2 regions of the Synechococcus sp. NOUM97013 genome follow, and region 1 is predicted to be linked to the other one. Evidence: riboswitches for the same ligand, from Rfam matches in the RefSeq annotation. Region 1 holds a riboswitch; the other holds the start of a gene.
The links. A riboswitch is a leader RNA that binds a small molecule or an ion and turns the genes downstream of it on or off. The one in region 1 is predicted to bind cobalamin.
Positions count from the first base shown of each region.

Region 2: linked by a shared signal. The riboswitch ahead of SynNOUM97013_RS11215 (HupE/UreJ family protein) and the one ahead of SynNOUM97013_RS05185 (HupE/UreJ family protein) in region 1 are both predicted to bind cobalamin.

Region 1 covers NZ_CP047941.1:996,738-1,000,312, forward strand. Annotated here, with positions in the region: gene SynNOUM97013_RS05175 (metal ABC transporter substrate-binding protein) at 1-355, shown strand, start outside; gene SynNOUM97013_RS05180 (hypothetical protein) at 400-1,560, shown strand; gene SynNOUM97013_RS05185 (HupE/UreJ family protein) at 1,886-2,410, opposite strand; cobalamin riboswitch at 2,530-2,677, opposite strand; gene SynNOUM97013_RS05190 (Crp/Fnr family transcriptional regulator) at 3,289-3,575, shown strand, end outside.
Region 2 covers NZ_CP047941.1:2,050,587-2,054,161, reverse strand. Annotated here, with positions in the region: gene SynNOUM97013_RS11225 (hypothetical protein) at 343-633, opposite strand; gene SynNOUM97013_RS11220 (hypothetical protein) at 895-1,167, opposite strand; cobalamin riboswitch at 1,386-1,535, shown strand; gene SynNOUM97013_RS11215 (HupE/UreJ family protein) at 1,542-2,177, shown strand; gene SynNOUM97013_RS11210 (iron uptake porin) at 2,247-3,575, shown strand, end outside.

The sequences.
Region 1 (3,575 bases):
TTCGTTTCTCTCGAAACGCTATGGCATTCGTGAGCTGCCAGTGATCGATGAGTACGCCACAGGCGGGCGCATGCGCCCCTCCAGCTTGAACGCCATCAGCAAAGCGATTAAAGCTTCGGGAACCAAGGTGATTTTTCCGGAATCCCTACCTCCTTCGAAAACCATGCGGCGCATCAGTCGTGCCAGCGGCATTCCCTTGGCGAGCAAAGCGTTGGTGGCTGACGGCCTGGCCCCTGGCAAAAGCCTGATCCAAACGGCAACCAGCAATGTCTGCACCTTCGTGGTGGCTCAGGGAGGACGCTGTGACCAGCAAGCTGCAGCGCAGCTTCAACAGCGCTGGTCTGCGATTCGCTGACTAAAGAGCACTTTTAAACCCACCACTTCTCCCCCTCTTTTGTGATGAACAGCTTCAAGTTCAAGTTGCTGAAAGCTGCCTCTTTTTTGGCCCTGCTTGCAGCCGGAGATTCAGCTCTCCAGCAGGTTCGTGCTCATGGTTCCGCCGGCGGCGAAGAGCCTTTGCCTCCCGGAGAGTTTCGTGCCATTCCTGTGATGACGATCGAGGGGCATGGAGGTTTTGAGAACAATCTGGAGGGGCACCCTGAGCATTACGCCATCGATGGGCAATTCGGTGTTGTTTTGGAGTGGGGGCTTCCCAATGAGGGAAGTTTCGCCATTGAAGCGTCTCTTGGCCCTGCGCTTGTCTGGGGAGAAGCGGAACATTTCTATGGCCGTGTTCACGTGGAGTCCGGCGATCACGATGCTCACGAAGGCAGTGATGAACACGAAGGCCACGATGATCACGAGGAGCATGAGGAACATGCGGGCGATCATGGCGACCACGACGATCACGACGAGCATGAAGACCATGCGGAAGAACATGGTGATCACGAAGGCCACGAGGATCACGACGAGCATGAAGATCATGCGGAAGAGCATGATGATCACGAGGATCACGACGATGGCCATGACGACCACGCGGGTCATGCAGGCCATGGCCATGGATCAGGGGCTCCATTCCGTCGCACGGACATCAAGGGGTATCTCCAAGCCCGATACCAACCCAACGACCGCTTGGAGTTATCCCTCGCCTGGATGCCTTACTACGTCACTGGCGAAGGCGAGGATTTCGGCACTGGTCTGAAAAATGAGGTGGGTGCCAAGGTGGTCTACGCCTTTGGCGATGGCGATGTGAATTTCGCTCTGGGTGATGGTCTTCAGGATGTGATTGACGGTGTTTTTGTGTCGGTTGAAAACCGCACGGGCTGGGAATCGGATGGCACCTACATCGGGAACTACACCGACCTGTGGCCTGGATTTGGTTTCAACATCGACCTTCTGAACATCACCCTGTCCGGTGGTCCTCGCTTCTACATGCCTGGTGATTATTCAGGATTGTCTCAGCGCACTGACTGGGGTGGTGAGATTGAGTTGGAATATCCAGTGGCTGAAAATGTTGTTCTCTTCGCTCATTGGGAACCCGTTTACAGCACTGAGGGTGGTTCAGGATGGGGCGTTGGCTTCCAGCATCATGTGGGTACAGGCGTCACGATTGCATTCTGATTGCCGCCATATTTTTGATTTGGTGATTGAACTCCCGTGACTTTTTAAGTCACTCGACTGCTTAAAGAGACGCGACCTCGATTGACCTCTTGATGGGGTTGATCGAGGTTTTTTGTTGATGCTTGATGGGTCTGGAAGGATAGTTTGCTTTGTCTGACTCGGTTTTAAAAGTTGGTTTTTGATGGTTGCTTGCCCTGGTGTGTGTGTGGGTGCAAGTGTTCAGCATTCATTTCGTTTGGAAGGCGCGTCGGACGCAAAAAAGTCCTGCCAACACCCGTTGGCAGGACTTTTGAGTGATCTCTGATCCGTTGGATGGATGTAATCGTCAGTCGACGAGAGCGACCCAGGAAAACGCCAAGCCAATACCAATCCAGATGCCGGCGCCAAGGCGTTGACCCTGGACTCCCAAGCGTTCAATTAGCCCTTTCGACCAAGCGGTGACGAGAAGCAGCAGAGCTCCCTGCCCCAGAAGAAGTCCAAGGAAATACGTGGTGAGGGGTGTGGCTTCAGCCCCCACAATCGTGCTGCCAAGCAGGAAGCCGTGCAAGGCAATCAGCGGCAGCAGCCATGCTGCGGAAAGCACCGTCAGTGCAATCAGGCCCTCCGCGGCAAGACTCAGGGACACCAGGGCTTCTGCCCAGGGTGCGATGGCTTCAGGAAGAGGAACGAATTGCGACAGCACACTGCCGAATAGGCCCACGGCGAGAAGGGGCAGCACCCAGGCCAGGGGGCGCTTCAGACCAATGAAGGCAATGGCCACCAGAAACAGCAGGTGGTCAGGGCCCAGCAGGGGATGGCCAATGCCACTCAGCAGCCCCTGCCAAGCCGACAGGTTGGCACTGTCACCCATGCCAAAGGGGTGATGAGCGCTTGCGGGAGCGGCAAGTGATGCAGCCAGCACAACAGGAAGTGCAATGGCGCTGACCCTTTTCAAGGTCTTGGGTGCATGCAAAGAGAGCAAGTCGATCCTCGTCGAGTTGTATTTCTGGCGGGCGTTCTGACTTTCTCCACCAATGGGGGAGCATCACAGCTGCGGGACAGTGACGGATTTTCACCGTGCTTTCCCCGTTTCCATCAGCGGCTGATCCCCGCTGAAACCAGACAGACACTTGTAGCACGATGGCTCGGCATCAAATTCTTCTTTTCTTTTTATCGCGATGACTAGCTGTCGTTGTTGCAGTCTTGATTTCCAGGGATTTTTGATTTACGGCTCATGAATTGCTTCGTCTTGGTGATGAAATCACCTTTCTTTTTTTTGATTCTTGAACGACTTAAGAATCCTGATGTTGACCGCTTCGATTGGTTTTGGAGTTGGTTGGGCTGCTGCGATCAGCGCGTGCCCAGCTCTTCGCTGGGGTGATGCTGCTCAGGTGGTCTCATCGCTGTTGAGAACGAATGGCCCACCAACGCTCTCCGTCTGGCTGCGGATTGGGTCTTCAGGGACAGAAGCACTCGAGAAGCGCCCTGTTGAGCGTTTCGATTCTTTGATGTTGTGGGGTTGGGAGTGGATGCGGTTTGACAGGGCGATTGCAGCAGCTTTGTCGTTCGAATCCCGCAGCAGGCCTTGCATTTAGATGCCTGTGCCCATGCATAGATCACGCGTTTGTGTTGCTGTCAGGGGGGCTTGGCTGTGCGCTTATTGCAACTGCTGCTGAGAATCGCTTGCAGCAAGCCCCGTTTTCCCTCTATAGTTGCACTCGATTCTCAATAGCAGGATGCCTGTCATCCATGACCCTCTCGGCCTACCGATTTCTGCCTGACGCTCCCGTGGCGCTGATGTCCATGCCGCGGCATCAGACCGTGCTGATCGACCCGGCATCGGCGGGTCAGGGCAGCATCCTTGAAGTGCACGAGGGTTTTTGCAGGGTGTATTGCCCCTGTGAGGACACCGAGGGCATGACTTTGGCTTTCCTCCAGGCAGGAGATCGGTTGCGTACCGATCGTCTCTGCAGTGAGGGCATCTGCGTGGAGGCCTTGACGGATCTGCGTCTTGCTCGCAGTGCCGCCTCCGATCA
Region 2 (3,575 bases), 1.1 Mb from region 1:
TCCCGGTCTCCACTGCTGTCAGAATGACAGGGTCCGGTTTTCCGGACTAGGTGATCCACACCAGTGTTTCGGACAGCGGTTCGATTCCGCTCAGCTCCATTCCCCCCTCATGGGGCTGCAATGGTTTCGACGGGGCATGAGGAGGGTGACTGAAGCCTGCTCGGTGAGAGCAAACCCGTAACTGCGAACAACATCGTTCGTTTCTCCCGTCAAGCAGCCCCTGTTGCTGCCTGACCCAATAAGGGAGATGGGGTGAGGTCAGCCTTATCACCCAATTGACCCGCGGGGGCTGGAAGGCCCCCTCAAACATTCCAGGACAGGCGATCTCGGAGGTCGCCTTTTTTAGTGCTCAGGGGTCTGGGACTTCCCGGTGGACATCCCGAGGGTGTGGACATCGTCGTGGAGATCTAGTCGGGTGTTGGTCAACGCCACGTCCAGGCGATCCAGCACCATCGCCGCCATCAGCCTTTTGCTGTTCCAGGTCAGGTCGGCCAGCAACAGTCGCACCGTTGTCTCTGCCACCTCGGGGTCACCGGTGGCCAGGCCATCAAGCCATGGGCCCTCAAGCCTTTCCAGATCCGCCACACCGCGCAGAAACGTCCTCTCGACGTTGGTCGTGGCGGTTCCCAGCATGGGCTTTTGTTGGCAACGCTTCAGTTTGGCGACGGTGCTCACCACCAGTGCGTTGACTACAAATGCACCCGGTTTAGAGCTGCTTCTCGTAGGCAACACCTCGGTAGGTAAAGCTCACAACTTTTTTGACCGCCATCTGTGCCTTCAAACGATTGAGGACGTACTCCCCCCTCCTGTACTGCATCAGGTGGAAGCGTTCAGAACGTTCAGCGATCAAGGCTCTCTACCCAGAAAGCGGGATAAAAGCATCGATTCGCCGCGTCAAATCTGAAGCTCAGTGGAAGTTCTGACTGGGCTGGCGTCGGTGTCCACCGCCAGTCCGATAGATACAAAAAAAGCCCCCCGTAGGGACGCTCGAGTTTCAGGATTCCAGGGATTTTTGATTCGCCGCCGGTGGTCTGAGATCCACCGTGCAGGGTTGCTGCTGGTGATGCCCAGATGCACCGCCAACGCCTTTCCACTGCCGTGTTCGGCAATGGCTGCCTGATCAGGGCTGTAGCCAGGCCACAGCACCATGGCCAAGCGCATACCCAAGGCCAAGGCACAGGCGGACGACTTGCCAGCACCTGGCGAAAGGCAGCGGTGTCGGTTTCCTGCTCAGTGAGACCACATCAGCCAGGAACAACACAGGGCTGGCTGGTGAATGCTTTAGAGGAGCTGGTGGTGCAATTCAAACCCGACACCCCAACGAGCTCCTGATCGATCACCAATCTGGAGTTTTTGTGGGGCTGAGTAGCGCTCGATGGAGCGACCAGTAGCGTGAGCTGTCTGGTTTCAGCGGGGATCAGCCGCTGGAGGAAACGGGGAAAGAACGGTGCGAATCCGTCACTGTCCCGCAGCTGTGAAACGTCGGCTCTCCACCGATGTCAGTCAGAACGCCCGCCAGGATTCCAAACGACGCGGATCGTATGAACGCTTTGACCAAAGCCAGCCCGATGCTGAGGGCTGGTGTGATCTCCATTGCGGGATTGCTCACCCTTTCCCTGTTCAACCCGGTCCATGCCCATCACCCGTTCGGCATGGGAGACAGCACAGACCTTTCGGCTCTGCAGGGTTTGTTGAGTGGCATTGGCCACCCCCTGCTGGGTCCCGATCATCTGCTGTTTCTGCTGGCCATCGCTTTCATCGGCTTGCAACGTCCCCGAGCCTGGGTGATTCCTCTGCTGGCCGCTGGCCTGGGCGGGAGTGTTGTGTCGCAGTTCATTCCCCTGCCGGATGCCGTGGCTCCCTGGGCGGAAGCTCTGGTGTCGCTCAGCCTGGTTGTTGAGGGTTTGATGGCTCTCACCGTGGCCTCCGCCAGTTGGCTGCTGCCGTTGGTGGCCCTGCACGGTTTTCTCTTGGGCAGCACGATTGTGGGTGCCGAACCCACCCCTCTGGCGACCTATTTCCTGGGTCTGCTGATTGGCCAAGGCGCATTGCTGCTGGTGGTGACTAGCTGGTCCCAGTCCTTGCTGGAGCGCATTGGTGCCCAGGGGCAACGCCTTGGTGCCGGCATCTGGATGGGCATCGGCATGGCCTTTGCCTGGGTGGCCCTGATCGACTGATCACGAGCAGGTCGTTTCACAGCTTTTGACCTCAGAGATCACCTCTGGGGCTTTTTTTTATACCTACAAATGAAACTTTTCAAGCAACTGCTGGTTGCTCCCGCTGCCCTGGGTCTTCTGGCTCCTGTGGCCGCCGGTGCGACTGAAGTCAACGTTGCCGGTGTTGCCGACTACGCCTCGAGCTCTTCAGGGAGCAGCCTCGAGCAGGTCACCAGCATCACTCAGTTCTCTGATGTCTATCCGACGGACTGGGCTTATCAGGCTCTGAGCAACCTGATCGAGCGCTACGGCTGCGTCGCTGGCTATCCCAACGGCACCTACCGCGGCAACCGTGCGATGACCCGCTTTGAAGCGGCCGCACTGCTGAACGCTTGTCTCGACCGCGTCACCGAAGTGACCGATGAGCTGAAGCGCCTGATGAAGGAGTTCGAAAAGGAGCTCGCCATCCTCAAGGGCCGCGTGGACGGTCTGGAAGCCCGCGTTGGCGAACTGGAAGCAACCCAGTTCTCCACCACCACCAAGCTGAATGGAGCCGTCAACTTTGTTGTTGGTGCCAACACCTTCAGTGGAAGCGCCGATTTGCTGGTGGATGACAACAAGCAGATCTTCGGTGCAACTACGTTCAATTACGACCTGCAGCTGAACCTGGACACCAGCTTCACCGGGAAAGACTTGCTGCGCGCCACCTTGCGGAGCGGCAACTTTGACGGTGACTCCAACAGTTTTGGTGGAGCCGGTCCCAGCAGTTTGTCATCGCTGGAAGTGGCCTTTCAAGAGGAAGGTGGACCGAATGTTGTGGGGATTGATCGCCTCTTTTATCAAGCCCCATTCGGTGACGTCACCTTCACCGTCGGCGGCCGTGTCGGGCAGGAAGACATGCTCGCCATCTGGCCCAGTCTCTACCCCGCCAGCACAGTTTTGGATGTGCTCACCCTTGCTGGAGCACCTGGCGCATACAACAAAAATCTGGGCGCTGGTGCTGGCCTGTGGTGGCAGAAGAACGGATGGGCAATCAGTGCCAATTACGTGGCTGCCAATGGGGCGAACTCAAACCCACAAGACGGTGGGATCGCCACTGATGGAGCAGCTGGCACTGGCACCGTTCAGATCGGATATGCGGCTGAGCAGTGGGGCCTGGCTGCGACTTACTCCAGCATCCAGAACGCCAACGATCTGTTGGTGTATGCCACGAACTTTGCCCTCGAGAGCTTCAGCAATCCGGGCAATACTTCTGCATTTGGGCTGAGTGCTTACTGGCAACCCGCTGAAAGGAGCTGGATCCCGTCGATCAGCACCGGCTGGGGAATTAATTCCACTGCTTATAGCAATGCTGTGAACGATGAGGGGCTGGTGAGTATCAGCCAATCGTGGAGCGTTGGACTTGAATGGAGTGATGCT